DNA from 3 places in the Kitasatospora sp. NPDC054795 genome. Region 1 is predicted to be linked to each of the others. Evidence: riboswitches for the same ligand, from Rfam matches in the RefSeq annotation. Region 1 holds a riboswitch; each other region holds the start of a gene.
What was found. Region 1 has a riboswitch for S-adenosylmethionine ahead of ACWGJO_RS27830 (aminotransferase class V-fold PLP-dependent enzyme). Riboswitches for the same ligand answer to the same signal wherever they lie in the genome.

Region 1 (5,597 bases):
CCTCCACCAGCGGCTCCTCGGACGTGCTGGAGAAGCTCGGGGTGGCGCTGGACCTCTCCTCGCAGCGGGTCGCCGAGGTGGCCGAGGAGGTCGGTCTCACCTTCTGCTTCGCGGCCAAGTTCCACCCCTCGATGCGGCACGCCGCGACCGCGCGGCGCGACCTCGGGGTGCCGACCTCCTTCAACATCCTCGGCCCGCTCACCAACCCGGCCAAGGTCACCGCGCACGCCATCGGCTGCTTCGACACCCGGCTGGCCGGGCTGATCGCCGGGGTGCTGGCCGAACGGGGCGCGACGGCGCTGGTCTTCCGCGGCGACGACGGGCTGGACGAGCTGACCATCACCACCACCTCGCAGGTCTGGCTGGTGCGCGACGGGGTGGTCACCGAGACCACCTTCGACCCGCGGGACGTCGGCATCGAACTGGTCGGCATCGAAGCGCTGCGCGGGGCGGACGCCTCGTACAACGCCGAGGTCGCGCGGCGGCTGCTGGCGGGGGAGCACGGGCCGGTGCGGGACGCCGTTCTGCTGAACACGGCGGCGGCGCTGGTCGCGCTGGACCTCGGCGAGGCGCCGCTCGCCGAGCAGCTGGCGGCCGGCATGGAGCGGGCCGCGGAGGCGATCGACTCCGGTGCCGCGCAGGACCTGCTGCGACGCTGGTCGGAGGCCACCAGCCGGATCTGAGGCGGTAGTTGGGGAGCCCGTGCCGGAACGCCGGTACGGGCTCCCGCGCTGTCCGGATGTTGGATGCCCGTTTGACCACCCGATGGACGCGGCCTAGAGTCTTCGCCAGGTCATGAGTGACAGCGCGAAGCCCCAGCTGGCTGTCCGGCAACCCTCCGTCCGTGGCGGGGTGCCCTGGGTGAGGACCGGGTCGTCACGGCAAGCCGTCCGTGCGACAAGCGCGGACGCCGGACGAGCAGCACTCCCGGGGTCCCTCACCCCTGAAGGAGTGCATCCTCATGTCCGCTCTCGCCATCACCGAGACCTGCGCCCCGCTCGCCGTCCTCGGCGCCGATGTCCAGGTCCCGCTCGCCAACGGTGAGAAGGTCGGCTACGCGGCGCTGGACTACGCGGCCAGCTCCCCGGCGCTCCAGCGGGTGTGGGACGACGTCGCCGCCTACGCGCCGTACTACGGCAGCGTCCACCGTGGGGCCGGGTACCTCTCCCAGCTGTCCACCGACCTGTTCGAGCAGAGCCGCCGCACCGTCGGCGAGTTCCTCGACCTGCGCGAGGGCGACGAGGTGGTCTTCACCCGGGCCACCACCGACTCGCTCAACCTGCTGGCCGCGGCCGTTCCGGCCGGCACCCGGGTGTTCGCCTTCGAGACCGAGCACCACGCCTCGCTGCTGCCCTGGGCGCACGCCGGACTGGGTGTCACCTACCTGCGGGCACCGCGCTCCCGGGCCGAGGCGGTGGCCGCGCTGGACGCAGCCCTCGCCGGGGCGCCCGAGGGCCCCAAGCTGCTCTGCGTCACCGGCGCCTCCAACGTGACCGGCGAGCTGTGGCCGGTCGCCGAGCTGACCCGGACCGCGCACCGGCACGGCGCCCGGGTGGTGCTGGACGCCGCCCAGCTGGCGCCGCACCACCGGGTCTCGGTCCGCGAGCTGGACGTCGACTGGATCGCCTTCTCCGGCCACAAGATCTACGCGCCGTTCGGCGCCGGGGTGCTGGCCGGCCGGGCGGACTGGCTGGACGCGGCCGAGCCGTACCTGGCCGGCGGCGGGGCGACCCGGACGGTGGCCCGGGAGAGCGACGGCTCGGTGGCCGTGCAGTGGCACACCGGTCCGGCCCGGCACGAGGCCGGCTCGCCGAACGTCATCGGCGCCTACGCGATCGCCTCGGCCTGCCGGGCCCTGACCGAGGCCGGCTTCGAGGCGCTGGAGGCCCGCGAGCAGCAGCTGATCGCCCGGCTGACGGCCGGGCTGGCGCAGATCCCGCAGGTCAAGGTGCTGAACCTGTTCGGCTCCGACTCCGCCCGGGTCGGCGTGCTGTCCTTCGTCGTCCGGGGCTGGAACAGCTCGCACTTCTCGGCCGCGCTGTCCGCCGAGTACGGCATCGGGGTGCGCGACGGCCTGTTCTGTGCCCACCCGCTGGTGCGCACGCTGCTCGGGGACGAGGACGTCGCTCCGTCCGAGTGCGGGGCGCCGGAGCCCTCGCTGCCGGGCGAGCGCAGCCTGAACGCGATCCGGGTGAGCTTCGGCGCCGGGACGCCGGACGAGCACGTCGACCGCTTCCTGACCGCCGTCCGGGAGCTGGTCACGGACGGGGCGGCCTGGAACTACCGCAACGAGGGCGGGCGCTGCGTCGCGACGGTGCAGATCGACCGGGGCCGGCGCGAGGGCTGAGCGAGGGCTGAGCGCTACTCGTCCAGGCCCAGGGCGAAGGCGGCTTCCAGGTCGTGCTGGGAGTAGGTGCGGAAGGCGATCTGGGTCTCGGTGTGGGCCACGCCCGGGACCTTGTTGAGCCGGCCCGGAATGACCTCGGCCAGGTCGTCGTGCCGGCGCACCCGCACCATCGCCACCAGGTTGTAGCCCCCGGTCACCGAGTAGACCTCGCTGACGCCGTCGATGGCGGCGATGGATTCGGCGATCTCCGGGATGCGGTCGACACTGGTCTTGATCAGGACGATGGCGGTGATCACAGTTCGGGCTCCTTTGTGGGGTGGCGCCAGCGTATCGGGCGTCGGCCGGGTCGTCGCGGGGGGTGGCGAACCACGGTGCAGGCGTAGAGGAACCCGGCCGAGAAGCCGATCACGTGGACCAGGTACGCCACCCCGGGCCCGGCCGAGTGCACCGACCACCACTGCAGGGCGAACCAGAGGCCGAGCACCAGCCAGGCGGGGAAGCGCAGCGGCAGGAAGAGCAGCAGCGGGACGAGGGTGGTGACGCGGGCCCGGGGGTGGAGGCGCAGATAGGCGCCGAGCACGGCCGCGATCGCCCCGGAGGCCCCGATGAGCACCCGGGTGGAGTTCGGCGAGTGCGCCTCGGCGAGCGCGAAGCCGTACGTGGTCAGGCTGCCGGCGGCCAGGTAGAAGACGGCGTACCGGGCCCGGCCCAGCCGCCGTTCGACGGTGGGGCCGAAGACCTGGAGGAAGAGCAGGTTCCCCAGCAGGTGCAGCCAGCCGGCGTGCAGGAAGAGCCCGGTGAGGACGGACAGGGCCGGGTGCTTGCCCGGGGTCGGGGCGGCCGGGCAGCCGGGGACCGGGTCGGGGGCCTCGGCCAGCTGCGCGGCGGTCAGCGGCCGCCCGGCCAGCACCTCGGCCGGGACGGCGCCCCAGCGCTGCTCGTACCGCTGCTCCGCGCAGACCCGGGCCCGGCCGGTGCCGTACAGCGGGTTGAGCCCGGCGGCCGGGCCGAGCAGGAAGACCAGGGTGTTGAGCGCGATCAAGGCGTAGCTGACCGCCGGGACGGTCGCGGCCGGGCGGCCGCCCCGGGCGGCGGTGTCGTCGGGGACCGCGAGCGCCATGCGGCCAAGCATCCCTCCGGGCGCCGCAGGTGACACGGCGGTTTACGGCAGGTGGACCAGTCCGGGTGTTCGGGCGACCGGTGGCCGCGATGGTTGCCCCAGGCAATAGGCTTGGGGCGGGCATTCCCGCCTCCCGCCGCCGATGCCGGGGCTCCGGGGGGAGCGCCTAGCCCACGAAGGGACCACCCGAGAGGACCCCCGATGACCGTCCCCGCCCTGACCGCCGAGACGCGCTGGCGCTGCACCCTGTGCGGCAACCTCACCCGCTTCGACGTGACCCGCACCGCGCGGGTGACCGAGTTCCTGCACTTCGACCTGGCCGGCGAGTCCAAGGTCGAGGAGACCGAGGTGCTGAGCGAGACCATCGAGTCGGTGCGCTGCCGCTGGTGCAACGCGGTGGACCAGGTCGAGCTGGTGGCCCGCCCGGGTGCCGAGGGGGCGCAGGCCCCCACCGAGCAGGGCTGATCCCCGCCGCCGCGGCGGGTGGGTGCGCGGCGCACCCGCCCGCGCCGCACGGGACAATGCAGAACAAGACGCACGGAGCGTGACGACAGGGGGAGGTCGCGGCCGTGCCCCGCTGGACCAGGATCGGAGCCGAGGACGTGGTGGACGCAGCGAAGGAGCCCGGCGAAGCCCAGGGGCTTCAGCCCGCTGCGGCCGAGGCCCGGGCCGGGGCGGCGAACGACTCCTCCGAGCCCGCGGCGGAGCACGCCGTCGAGAAGCTCGACCGGCCGCTGCCCGAGGGCGTGCGCCGGCGCGTGGTCGGGCTGGCCTCGGACGCGCTCGGCGGGCTGCCGGCGGGCGAACTCCCGCAGAGCCTGCGTCAGTACGTCAAGTTCACCCCGGCGCGGCGGGCCAAGTACGCGGCCACCGCGCTGGCGGCGGCCCTGGAGGCGGAGCCGGCCTTCCGGGTGCGGATAGCGGAGCGGCTGCGCCTCGGGCAGCCGGACCTGGTGAAGGCGCTGGAGTCGGGCACCGTCCCGAGTGCCGCCGATCCGATGGACGTCGCGGCCGCCGCCTACCTGGTGCGTTCGGCGGGCTGGAGCCGGCTGGTGGCCGAGGCCGGCGAGGAGGCCGAGCGGGCCGGTGCCGAGGACGCGGCCGCGGAGTCGGCCCGGCTGGTGGAGAAGCTGCACGCCGAGCTGGCCGAGGTGCGGGCCTCCGCGCGGGCGGACGTGGACCGGCAGCGGGCCGAGTCGGACGGCGTCCGCAAGGAGGCCGAGTCGCTGCGCAAGAAGGTGCGGTCGCTGGAGAGCGACACCCGCCGGGCGCAGGCCGAGACCCGCCGGGTGGCCGGCGAGCTGGAAGCCCTGAAGGCGCAGACCGCGGCCGAGCGCGGTGCGGCCGAGACCGAGGCGCGCAGGCTCAGGCACCGGGTCTCGGAGCTGGAGAACGCGGTCGAGCAGGGCCGCCGGTCGGCCCGTGAGGGGCGCAGCGTCGAGGACATGCGGCTGCGGCTGCTGCTGGACACCGTGCTGCAGTCGGCCCAGGGGCTCCAGCGGGAGCTGGCGCTGCCGGTCTCCCAGATCCGCCCGGCGGACCTGGTGGAGGCGGTGGTGCCGGGGGCGGCCTCGCCCCACGACGTGGCCCGGCGCGGGCTGACCGAGGACGATCCGGCGCTGCTGGACCAGCTGCTGGCGATCCCCCAGGTGCACCTGGTGGTGGACGGCTACAACGTGACCAAGACCGGTTATCCGACGCTGCCGCTGGAGCAGCAGCGGATCCGGCTGCTGGGCGGGCTGGCGATGCTGGCGCAGCGCACCCAGGCGGAGGTCACCTGCGTGTTCGACGGGCAGGACCTGGACGTCCCGGTGATGATGGCGCCGCCGCGCGGGGTCCGGGTGCGGTTCAGCCGGACCGGGGAGACGGCCGACGAGCTGATCCGGCGTCTGGTGCGGGCCGAGCCGCAGGGCCGTCCGGTGGTGGTGGTGTCCACCGACCGGGAGGTCGCGGACGGCGTGCGGAAGGCGGGCGCGCGCCCCGTCGCCTCGGTGCTGCTGCTGAACCGGCTGGCGCGCCCCTGACCCCGACCGGCTGTGCGATGCCTGGTCAGGAGTGGTTCCGGAGTGATGTGCGGGTCCCGTGTCGTCAGTGTGCGGACCGGAGTTCACACCTTCGGGGGAGTGGCAA
Region 2 (5,597 bases), on a different contig from region 1:
GCGCTGGAAGGGCGGCAGTGGCGTACGGCGGGGGCCAAGGAGCGGGCGATCCGGGAGGAGCTGGGGCTCTCCTCGACGCGGTACTACCAGGTGCTGAACGCTCTGCTGGACCGGGAGGCGGCGTTGGCGCACGCGCCGGTGCTGGTGAATCGGTTGCGGCGGATCCGGGAGGCCCGGCGGGGGGCCCGGTGACGGGGCGGCTCCCGGGAGGGCGGCTGGGTGCTGGGGGAAAGCAGTGGGCGCCGCGCGGGTGGGTGCGGAGGCGGCGGTCCGGGGTAGGGGCTCCGGTATGGGCTTTGAAGAGATGTTCGTGCCGGGGACCGAGGCTGGGCGGGACGGGCTGCGGGCCGTCCTGGCGGCGCCCGGGGACGCCGTGATCGGGTTGGACTTCGACGGGACCCTGGCGCCGATCGTGGCGGATCCGGGGCGGGCACGGGCGCACCCCGGGGTGGTGGGGGCGTTGCGGCGCTTGGGCTCGGTGGTGGGGGCCGTGGTGGTGGTGACGGGCCGGCCGGCCGCGGTGGCGGTGGAGTACGGGGGGTTCGCGGGGCTGCCGGGGGTGGTGGTGCTGGGGCACTACGGGGCCGAGCGGTGGGAGGACGGGAAGCTCTCGGCGCCGGAGGCGCATCCGGGGGTGGCGCGGGTGCGGGACGTGCTGCCGGGGGTGCTGGAGCGGGTCGGGGCGCCCGAGGGGACGTGGGTGGAGGACAAGGGGCGGGCGGTGGCCGTGCACACCCGGCGGACGGCGGCGCCGGAGGAGGCGCTGCAGCTGCTGCGGGCGCCGGTGGGGGACCTGGCGGCCGAGCACGGACTGGTGGTGGAGCCCGGGCGGCTGGTGCTGGAGCTGCGGCCGCCGGGGGTGGACAAGGGGGCGGCGCTGACCGGGTTCCTGCGGGAGCGGGGGGCCCGTGCGGTGCTCTACGCGGGGGACGACCTGGGGGACGTGGCGGCCTTCGCCGCGGTGGAGAAGCTGCGGGGCGAGGGCGTGGCCGGGGTGCTGGTGTGCGCCGGTGCGGTGGGGGACGCGCCGGTGCGGGAGCTGGCCGACCGGGCGGATCTGGTGGTCGCCGGGCCGGAGGGGGTGGTGGAGCTGCTGGGGGCTCTCGGGGAGGCGCTCACAGGGCGTTGAGCTGGTCCAGGAACCACTGCTGCGGGGGGAGCGCGGTGGCCGCCGCGGCCAGGCGCCCGGTGCGGTCGGCGCGCTCCTTCGGGTCCATGGTGAGAGCGGCGTGGAGGGCGTCGGCGGTGGCGATGACGTCGTAGGGGTTGACGGTGAGGGCGTCGTCCTTGAGTTCGGCGTGGGCGCCGGCCTCGCGGGAGAGGACGAGGGCGCAGCCGTTGTCGGAGACCACCGGGACTTCCTTGGCGACCAGGTTCATGCCGTCGCGGATGGGGTTGACCAGGGCGACGTCGGCCAGGCGGTAGGCGGCGAGCGAGCGCGGGAAGTCGTCGTCGACGTGGAGGAGCAGCGGCTGCCAGGCGGGGGTGGCGAATTCGGTGTTGATCTCGTCGGCGAGGCGCTGGACGGTGGCCGTGTAGTCGCGGTACTCGGCCAGGTCGGTGCGGGAGGGGTAGGCGAAGGCGATGTGCACCACCCGGTCGTGCCACTCGGGGCGGGTGCGGAGCAGGTGCCGGTAGGCCTGGAGGCCGCGGACGATGTTCTTGCTCAGCTCGGTGCGGTCGACCCGGATGATGGTGCGGCGGTCGCCGACGGTCCGGCGGAGGGCGGCGAGGCGTTCGTCGACGTCGGGGCGGTGGGCGCGTTCGCGCAGGAAGTCGGCGTCGGCGCCGAGGGCGTGGACGCCGAGGCCCGTGGTGCGGCCGTCGAGGGCGACGGTGAGCGCGTCGTGGTCGACGGTCGCGTCCAGGAGGTCCTCGCAGCAGGCGGCGAAGGCGCGGGCCCAGCGTTCGGTCAGGAAGCCGGCCCGGTCGGCGCCCAGAATGCCGGTGAGGACGGCCCGGGCGACGTCGTCGGGCAGCATCCGGTAGTACTCGGGCGGGGCCCAGGGGGTGTGCGAGAAGTGGCCGATCCGCAGGTCGGGGCGGGCCGCCCGGAGCAGGGCCGGGACCAGGGAGAGGTGGTAGTCCTGGACCAGGACCGCGGCGTTCGGTGCGGCCTCGGCGGCCAGGGCCTCGGCGAAGGCCTCGTTGTACGCCCGGTAGGCGGCCCACTCGGTGCGGAAGCCGGCGTCGAAGGCGGGTGCCGTGGGCGTCGCGTAGAGCAGGTGGTGGACGAACCACAGGGTGGAGTTGGCGACGCCGTTGTAGGCGCGGGCGAAGGTCTGCGGGTCGATGTCCAGCATCCGTACGGCCTGGCCGCCGACCTCGTGGCCGGCCAGGTCTAGGCGGCCCCGCGGCGCCTCGGCGGCGGCTCTGCGGTCGGCGTCGTTGAGGGCGGCGCAGACCCAGACGGCGTTCGGGTCCGCGATGGCGGAGAGGCCGGAGACCAGTCCGCCGCCGCCGCGGCGCAGGGTCAGCGTGCCGTCGTCGGCGGTGCCGAAGGACACCGGTCCCCGGTTGGAGGCAACCAGGACGGGGGCGGTGCCGGTCGAGCTCGAACGGTTGGTCGTGAGATCGCCCATGGTTGGGATGTTGCCGGGGGTTCGGGGCGGCAAACCCCTCAATGACGGGTCGCGTATTCGGGGACGGTGTGCATCGGGGGGCGTTCCAGGGCGGTCACCGGGTGGGTGTGGGCGGTGAAGGCGCGGGTTTCCGGGTCGCGGGTGAACTGGGTGAGCCGGGGGTGGACGAGGTCGGCGGAGGCCTTGAGGCGGTGGGTGCGGTCGAGGCGTTCCAGGGCGGTCCGGTAGATGGTGGCGGCCATCCGGCCGAGGGCCTGGCCGTCCTGGTGGCGGTGGTGCCGGACGCCGACGTCCACCTGGGCCAGGGCGTCCAGGCCGGCCAGTTCCAGGGCGTCGACCAGCAGGCCGAGTTCGACGCCGTAGCCGGTGGGGAAGGGCAGCCGTTCGAGCAGTGAGCGGCGGGCCGCGTACTCGCCGCCGAGGGGCTGGACGAAACCGGCGAGTTCCGGCCAGTGGAGGTTGAGCAGGGGCCGGGCGACGAGTTCGGTGACCCGGCCGCCGCCGGCGGGCAGGACGGCGCCCTCGGATTCCAGCGGGCGGTCGTACATGGCCTTGACCAGCTGGATGGACTCGTCGGTCAGCAGCGGGCCGAGGATGCCGGAGACGAGGGCCGGGTCGAATTCGCGCAGGTCGGCGTCGACGAAGCAGACGATGTCGCCGCGGGTGATCAGCAGCGAGCGCCAGAGCACCTCGCCCTTGCCGGGGACGGCGGGCAGCCGGGGCAGGACGGCGTCGCGGTGCTCGACCCGGGCGCCGGCCTCGGCGGCGACGGCGGCGGTGGCGTCGGTGGAGCCCGAGTCGACGACGACGAGTTCGTCGACGAGCGGGAGGCGTTCCATCAGCTCGCGGCGGATGGTGCGGACGATGTCGCCGACGGTGGCCTCCTCGTCCAGGGCGGGGAGGACCACGCTGACGGTGCGGCCGGTGCGTTCCTTGGCGGCGAGGAGGGTGCGGACCGGCCGGTCGGCCGCGCTCCAGGAGCGGCGGCGCAGCCAGGACGCCGCCTGCGGGAGGAGCTCGGGAATCGGTTCGGCGGGCACGGAGGTCTCCTCGGCGGGGTCGGTGGGACGGGTCATCTCGCGTGGCGGACGCACCCGTTCAGGATTGACGCCTTCGGATACAGTCTTCGTACAGCGGTCGGACCTTTGCACGCCGGGGTCGCCGTTGAGCACCACCACAATTTCACAAGCTCATCCAGAGGGACTGAGGGAACGGCCCGTTGACGTCCCGGCAACCTTCCCGCGCGGCTGTCTGTCGACAGGCCCCGGCGGGACAGGTGCCAATTCCGGCCTGTGGCGCGACCGTGCCACGGGGAAGATGAGGAGAGAGGCCTCGCCATCATGGCTATCGACACTGCCGCACCCGTTTCCGTCGACCTCGGCCCCGCCGCCGCGCTGTCCTGTCGCGAGTGCGGCACCCGCTTCCCGCTCGGCCCCAGCTTCGCCTGCCTGGAGTGCTTCGGCCCGCTGGAGATCGCCTACGAGTTCGGCAGCGAGGGCGCCGAGGAGCTGCGCAAGCGGATCGAGGCCGGTCCGGCGTCCATCTGGCGGTACGCGCCGCTGCTGCCGGTTCCGGCCGACGTGGCGTCGAAGCCCAATCTGAACCCGGGGTGGACCCCGCTGGTGAAGGCGGACAACCTGGGCCGGGAGCTCGGTTTCACCGCCCAGCTGCACGTCAAGGACGACTCCGGGAACCCGACGCACTCGTTCAAGGACCGGGTGGTCGCCTGCGCGATCGAGGCGGCCCGGGCGTTCGGGTACACCACGCTGTCCTGCTCCTCCACCGGCAACCTGGCCGGCGCGGTGGGGGCGGCGGCGGCCCGGGCCGGGTTCCGGTCCTGCGTGTTCATCCCGCACGACCTGGAGCAGGGCAAGGTCGTCATGGCCGGGGTGTACGGCGGCGAGCTGGTCGGCATCGAGGGCAACTACGACGACGTGAACCGCTTCTGCTCGGAGCTGATCGGCGATTCGGCCGGCGAGGGCTGGGGCTTCGTCAACGTGAACCTGCGGCCCTACTACGGCGAGGGTTCCAAGACGCTGGCGTACGAGATCTGCGAGCAGCTCGGCTGGCGGCTGCCGGAGCAGATCGTGATCCCGATCGCCTCGGGCTCGCAGCTGACGAAGATCGACAAGGGCCTCCAGGAGCTGATCAGGCTCGGCCTGGTCGAGGACCGGCCGTACCGGATCTTCGGCGCCCAGGCCGAGGGCTGCTCGCCGGTGTCGGCCGCGTTCAAGGCCGGCCGGGACGTGATCAAGCCGGTCAAGCCGGACACCATCGCCAAGTCGCTGGCGATCGGCAACCCGGCCGACGGCCCGTACGTGCTGGACATCGCCCGCCGCACCGGTGGCGCGGTGGAGGATGTCACGGACGCCGAGGTCGTGGCGGCGATCCGGCTGCTGGCGCGGACCGAGGGCATCTTCGCCGAGACCGCGGGCGGGGTGACCGTCGGCGTGCTGAAGAAGCTGGTCGAGACCGGGCAGCTGGATCCGGCCAAGGAGACCGTCGCGATCAACACCGGCGACGGCCTGAAGACCCTGGACGCCGTCTCCGACGCCGGGATGACCGCCGTCATCCGCCCGACGCTGGACTCGTTCCGCGCCGCCGGCCTCGCGTCCGCCTGAACCACCCGATCGGCCCCGCCCCCGCTAGGAGAGTCATGAGCGCCAACGTCCGCATTCCCACCATCCTCCGCACCTACACCGACGGTGCCGCCGTGGTGACCGCCGAGGGTGCCACCCTGGCCGAGGTCGTCGCCGACCTGGAGAAGAACCACCCGGGCATCTCGGCCCGCATCCTGGACGACACCGGCAAGCTGCGCCGCTTCGTGAACGTCTACGTGAACGACGACGACGTGCGTTTCGCCGAGGGCCTGGCGACGGAGATCAAGGACGGCGCCGGCATCTCGATCATCCCGGCGGTGGCCGGCGGCTGCTGAGCCTTCGCGACCAACCCGCGGTCGCCCGCGCGTCCGGAATTCCGTTTCCCGTATGCGCGGGCGACCGCTGGCATTCCGGC
Region 3 (5,597 bases), on a different contig from region 1:
TGCACGCGGCGGCCGGCGGCGTGGGGCACGTCGCCGTGCAGATCGCCAAGGCGCGCGGCGCGTACGTCATCGGCACCGCGTCCGCCGCCAAGCACGACTTCGTCCGGGACCTGGGCGCGGACGAGGTGATCGACTACCGCACCGCCGACTTCGCGCAGGAGGCCCGGGACGTCGACGTGGTCCTCGACCCGCTCGGCGGGGAGGACCGGCTGCGCTCCCTGGAGACGCTCCGGCCCGGCGGCGTCCTGGTGTCGATCCTGCCCCACGACCTCGACGGACTGGCCGAGCGTGCCGCCGAGTTGGGCGTGACGGCGAAGACCCTGCTGGTCGAGCACGACCGGGCCGGGATGGCCGCGATCGCCGCCCTCGCCGAGTCCGGGCAGCTGCGCGTCCACGTCTCCGGCGCCTACCCGCTCGCCGAGGCCGCCGAGGCCCACGCCGAGGGCGAGACGGGCCGGGTCACCGGGAAGCTGGTGCTCACCGTCCGCCCGTGACAGCGCCCGGCGGTGCGGATCCGTCCGGGATCCGCACCGCCGGCACGAGCTTCGGCGGCCCCGCGAACACCTGCCCACACAGGTTTAAAGCGATGCTGCTGCCCGGGGTCGGATGCGAGGCGGGACACCCGCTCGCCCGCGAGCAGAACCGATCAGACCGGGGCAGAGTCGGACCGATTCGGGCGGGATGGGACGATACCTGCCATGCCAAGCAAGTCTCCCCCGGTCCGGGGCACCGACGCCCCGCCCGACCCGCTCCGCCGTCTGCTGCTCGAACTGGGCGAAGCCCTGCTGGGCGGCGGCCTGCCCGTCCATGACGTCGAAGAGGAACTCCACTGGCTGGGGCGGGCGTTGGGGGCGCCGGAGGTACGGGTCGCCGCCCTGACCAACGGGCTCTTCGTCGCGCTGGGGCCGGACGACGCCACCCGGTTCCAGCCGGTCGGCACCGCGCTGCGGTTCGAGCAGACGGCCGACGTCCTCCACCTGGTGCACCGGCTGCGGGCGGGCGAGCTCGACGGGCGGCGGGCGCTCGCCGAGCTGGACGGGATCCGGCGGGCGCCGGCCCGCCGGCCCGCGTGGGTGTCGGACCTCGGGGCGCTGCCGGTCGGGGTGGGGGTCTGCCTCTTCCTCCAGCCGGTGGCGGCGAACGTGCTGGCGGCCGGGCTCGGCTCACTGATCGTCGTGGGGCTGACCGTGCTCGCCCGGCGGCTGCCGTACCTGCGGCCGCTGTTGCCCGTCACCGCCGGGTTCCTGGTCGCGCTGCTGGTTCTCTCGCTCGCCCGGGCCGGGCTGCTGGAGGGCCCGCTGCGGACCATCGTGGCCACGCTGGCGATCCTGCTTCCCGGCGGACTGCTCGTCACCGGGCTGTCGGAGATCGCCGCGGGTGCGGCCAGCGCGGGTACGGCCCGGCTGGTGTCCGGTGCGGTGCAGCTGGCGCTGTTCCTCGCCGGGGTGGCCGCGGCCGCGACGGCGGCCGGCGTGCCGGCCGCCGCGCTGGCGGACGTGCAGGTGGCCAGGCCGAGCTGGTGGGTGATCGCGCTGGGGCTGGCGCTCGCGGTGGCCGGCGTGGTGGTCAGCGTGAACACCCCGCCCTCGGCCGTCCCGTGGATCGTCGTGGTGATCGCGGTCAGCGTCACGGTCCAGGTGGTGGTGGGGTCGGCGCACGGCGCGGCGGTCGGCGGCCTGGCCGGCGCGGTCACCGCCGCGGCCGCGGCCACCCTGGTGCACTGGCTGCCGGGCGGTCCGCTCTGGCAGGTGCTCTACCTCCCGGCGTTCTGGATCGTGGTACCGGGCTCCTTCGGCCTGCTGCACACCGCGCAGATCGAGGTCGGGAACGGCGCGCAGTCGGTGCTGACGGCCGTGTCGGCGGTCTTCGGAGTGTCGATCGGCACCCTGATCGGCTCGGTGATCAGCCGGATCCCCCGTCCCTCCCGCACCGTGCTGCTGCCCCGGGCCTGAGCCCGGGGCAGGCGGGCCCGCCCGTGTCGGGGCCCCGATGCAGCCGGGGGCCGGATGCGGGCGGGGCCCCGGCTCAGGGGTGGCGCAGCGCCTCGGTGAGCCGATGGGCGGCCTCGACGACGGCCTGGGAGAGCTGGGCGCCGGGGTGCCGGGTGAGGCGTTCGATCGGCCCGGACACCGTGACGGCGGCGACCACCCGGTTGGACTGGCCGCGGACCGGCGCGGAGACGGAGGCCACCCCGAGTTCGCGCTCGCCGACCGACTGGGCCCAGCCCCGGCGCCGTACGCCGCTCAGCGCGGTGGCGGTGAAGCGGGCGCCCTGCAGTCCGCGGTGGAGCCGTTCGGGCTCCTCCCAGGCGAGCAGGATCTGGGCGGCGGCGCCGACCTTCATGGGAAGGGTGACGCCCACCGGAACGGTGTCGCGCAGGCCGGTGAGGCGCTCGGCGGCGGCCACGCAGATCCGCACCTCGCCCTGCCGGCGGTAGAGCTGGGCGCTCTCGCCGGTGATGTCGCGCAGCTGGGCGAGGACCGAGCCGGCCGCGGCCAGCAGCCGGTCCTCCCCGGCCGCCGTCGCGAGCTCGCCGAGCCGCGGGCCGAGCATGAACCGGCCCTGGTTGTCCCGGCTGACCAGACGGTGGCGTTCGAGTGCGACGGCCAGCCGGTGGGCGGTGGGCCGCGCCATGCCGGTGGCGGCGACCAGGCCGCCCAGCGTGGCGGGGCCGGCCTCCAGGGTGCCGAGGATCGAGGTGACCTTGTCGAGCACGCCGACGCCGCTCGTGTTCTCCATGTGGGGGTACTCCAGTCTCGGGGCCCGGAGCAGCGGACGGTCGCTGCTCACGGCGGCTCCTGGCGGGGAGCCGGGGGGTGTGGTCAGCGAGGACGGGCCGGGGGAAACGGCCGATTGCCTGCGCCGGGCACGAGACGGGTACGCGAAAGCGCCGGGGCGGGAAGCGCCCGGGCGAAGGACAGCACAGAGAGCACCGTGTCTCCTCATCTTTCCCGCGCCACAGTGGCGACAGGCCGGAGTTGGCACTGCCCCCGGACGGCACGGCGCGTACTTCGGACGCCGGGTCGAACGGGGAGTTGCCGGGGCTTCGTAGGGCCGGTCCCTCCACCCCTCTGGATGATTCGCCAGGAACGATACAAGACTTCCCGGGCCGCTCGGCAAGCCCCCCACTTCCGATCCCCACCTCCGACCCCCACCCCCGGCCGCCGCCCGCGGGCCCGCTCAGCGGTGGCGCGGCTCCGGCAGGCCGGTGCACGGGGCCCGGTCCGGGCCGCCGGGGGCGGTGGTGTCCCAGTCGCTCAGGGCGGCGAGGGCGGCGGCGCGTTCGGAGGCCGTCGGCCGGGTGCCCTCGGGGCCGAGCAGGTAGTCGGCGACCGGGGTGAGCAGCAGGGTCGCGTCGCCGGCCGGGAGCAGCAGGGCCTCGTCCCACCGGTGCCGGATGACGGTGCGGCGCAGCAGGGTGCCGTGGCGCGGCCGGAGCGGGCGGTGGCGGCCGCGGCGGCGGCGCCGTTCGGGGGCGACCTCGGTCTCCAGGACGGTGCGCACGTCCCGCAGGGAGCCGAGCGGCACGTGTTCGGCGGCGAGGTCGAGGAGGGCCGCGGCCTCCGGGGCGAGCCGGTAGGCGGCGACCACCGCGGCGGTCTCGACGGGGTCGAAGGGCTGCCCGGCGAGCTGGGCCACGTCGATCACGTCGCCCGCGAGGAAGGCGCGCCCGAGCCCCTCCTCGGCGAGGGCGATCAGGCATTCCACGTGGTCGTCGGCGGCCAGGTAGGGGCGGACCGGGACGGAGGCGAGGTCGCCGGTGAGCGCGGCGGTGGCGACCCGTACCTGGTACCACGGGTCCAGCAGCGGGTCCTCGCCCGGCCAGCGCAGGGTGACGGCGGTGTGCCGGGGCCGCTCGCCGAACAGGGTGACCTCCACGGACTCCACCGGGTGATCGGTGACCAGCCGGTTGACGGTCTGCCAGAGCGTGGCCTCCGTGGGGCTGACGAGGCCGAGCTCGGCCAGCGGCCGGGGCAGGTCGGGCGGGTAGTAGCCGGCCAGTGGCAGGTCGCGGATCGGACGGACCCCGGTGGCGTCGGCGAGGTCGCGCGCGACGCCCGCGTAGCACTCGGCCCGGTCGCGGGCGCGCTGCAGCTCGGCGCGGGCGTGCCGGCCCATCCGGACGCCGTCCCGGGCGAGCGCGGCGAGCACCAGGTACGGGAGGTGGCGCTCGCCCCGGGCGCGGTGGAGCAGGTCGACCGGTCCGGCGGCCGGGTCGACGTCGAGCAGCCGGTGGAGCAGGTCGGTGTTCATGGGGGTCCGCCTCCGAGAGCCGTGGTGGTCGGCCGGACGGCGGCCGGGCGACCGGGGACGTGGCGGGTCCGGCGGTCGGGGCCGGGCCGACTGCGGGCGCCACACCGTCGATTGTGGTCACGGCCGATCAACGCCGGATCACCACCGGGTCGATGATCCCTCGACATCCCGCGGGGTGCCGTGGGTTGATAGGGGCTCATCGAATCGGGGGGCGGCACGTGCGCGGACGGGGGCGAGCACATGAGGCGGGCAGGTGCAGGGATGGATGATTTCCGGTTCTCGGTGCTGGGACTGATGAGAGCGCAGCGCGGCGCGACCGCGCTGAAGGTGGGCAGCCCCCAGCAGCAGGCGATGCTGGCGGTGCTGCTGCTGCGGCCCGGCCACGGCGCGAGCGCCACCGACCTGATCGACGCCCTGTGGGGCGAGGAGCCGCCGGGCACCGCGATGACGACGGTGCGCACGTACGCCTGGCGGTGGCGCAAGGTGCTGCACGGCGAGGAACCGGACGCGCCGACCGTACTGACCTCGGCCGGGGACGGCTACCGGCTGGTGCTGCCCAAGCACGCGGTGGACGCGGCGCAGGCGGAGGAGCTGGCGGCGCAGGCCGAGCGCACGGCGGCCGCCGGGGAGCCGCAGCAGGCGCGTGATCTGCTGAACCAGGCACTGGAGTTGTGGCAGGGCGAGCCGCTGGCCGGCATCCCCGGCCCGTTCGCGCAGCGCCAGCGCCAGCGGCTCCAGGAGCTGCGGCTGACCCTGCTGGAGGAGCGGATCGCCCTGGACCTGGCGCTCGGCCGCTACTCCCGGTGCATCCCGGAGCTGACCTCGCTGACCACCGAACACCCGCTGCACGAGCGGGCGTACGGGCTGCTGATGCGCGCGCTGTACCAGGCCGGGCGGCAGGCGGACGCGCTGGCGGTGTTCCGCGGCGCGCGTCAGCTGTTCCTGGCCGAACTGGGCGTGGCGCCCGGAGCGGAGCTGGACCTGCTGCACCAGCGGATCCTGGAGGGCGACCCGACGCTGGCCGCCCCGGCGCCGGTCCTCCGGCCGGTGTCCGCCGTACCCGGGCCGGCCGCGCCCGTGCCCGGCCCGGCGGAGCGGACCGTTCCCGGGACCGGATCGCCGGAGCCGGCCGGCGGACCCGCGGTACCGGACGCACCCGCCGCCGCCCCGGCCGGGAACGGCGTGCCGGCCCCCAGACCGGCCCAGCTTCCGCCCGACGCGGCCGACTTCACCGGCCGCACGGTGCTGGTGGAGCGGCTGCGCGGGGCCCTCGGCGCGCCCGGCCAGCAGGCGCTGGCGATCGCGACCGTGGTCGGCATGGGCGGGGTCGGCAAGACCGCGCT

Region 2: another riboswitch for S-adenosylmethionine. It lies ahead of thrC (threonine synthase); the one in region 1 lies ahead of ACWGJO_RS27830 (aminotransferase class V-fold PLP-dependent enzyme).
Region 3: another riboswitch for S-adenosylmethionine. It lies ahead of ACWGJO_RS04300 (IclR family transcriptional regulator); the one in region 1 lies ahead of ACWGJO_RS27830 (aminotransferase class V-fold PLP-dependent enzyme).

What each region holds. Positions count from the first base shown of each region.
Region 1 is NZ_JBSHAP010000088.1:19,201-24,797, reverse strand. Features, by position in the region: gene trpD (anthranilate phosphoribosyltransferase) at 1-683, shown strand, start outside; SAM riboswitch class IV at 792-910, shown strand; gene ACWGJO_RS27830 (aminotransferase class V-fold PLP-dependent enzyme) at 962-2,347, shown strand; gene ACWGJO_RS27825 (Lrp/AsnC family transcriptional regulator) at 2,362-2,643, opposite strand; gene ACWGJO_RS27820 (rhomboid family intramembrane serine protease) at 2,640-3,467, opposite strand; gene ACWGJO_RS27815 (hypothetical protein) at 3,669-3,932, shown strand; gene ACWGJO_RS27810 (NYN domain-containing protein) at 4,073-5,491, shown strand.
Region 2 is NZ_JBSHAP010000131.1:3,238-8,834, forward strand. Features, by position in the region: gene ACWGJO_RS33925 (DUF3263 domain-containing protein) at 1-192, shown strand, start outside; gene otsB (trehalose-phosphatase) at 290-1,129, shown strand; gene ACWGJO_RS33935 (alpha,alpha-trehalose-phosphate synthase (UDP-forming)) at 1,116-2,582, opposite strand; gene ACWGJO_RS33940 (glucosyl-3-phosphoglycerate synthase) at 2,621-3,658, opposite strand; SAM riboswitch class I at 3,770-3,906, shown strand; gene thrC (threonine synthase) at 3,923-5,203, shown strand; gene ACWGJO_RS33950 (ubiquitin-like small modifier protein 1) at 5,239-5,517, shown strand.
Region 3 is NZ_JBSHAP010000007.1:55,563-61,159, forward strand. Features, by position in the region: gene ACWGJO_RS04290 (NADP-dependent oxidoreductase) at 1-494, shown strand, start outside; gene ACWGJO_RS04295 (threonine/serine exporter family protein) at 699-1,952, shown strand; gene ACWGJO_RS04300 (IclR family transcriptional regulator) at 2,026-2,739, opposite strand; SAM riboswitch class I at 2,940-3,082, opposite strand; gene ACWGJO_RS04305 (hypothetical protein) at 3,181-4,254, opposite strand; gene ACWGJO_RS04310 (AfsR/SARP family transcriptional regulator) at 4,516-5,597, shown strand, end outside.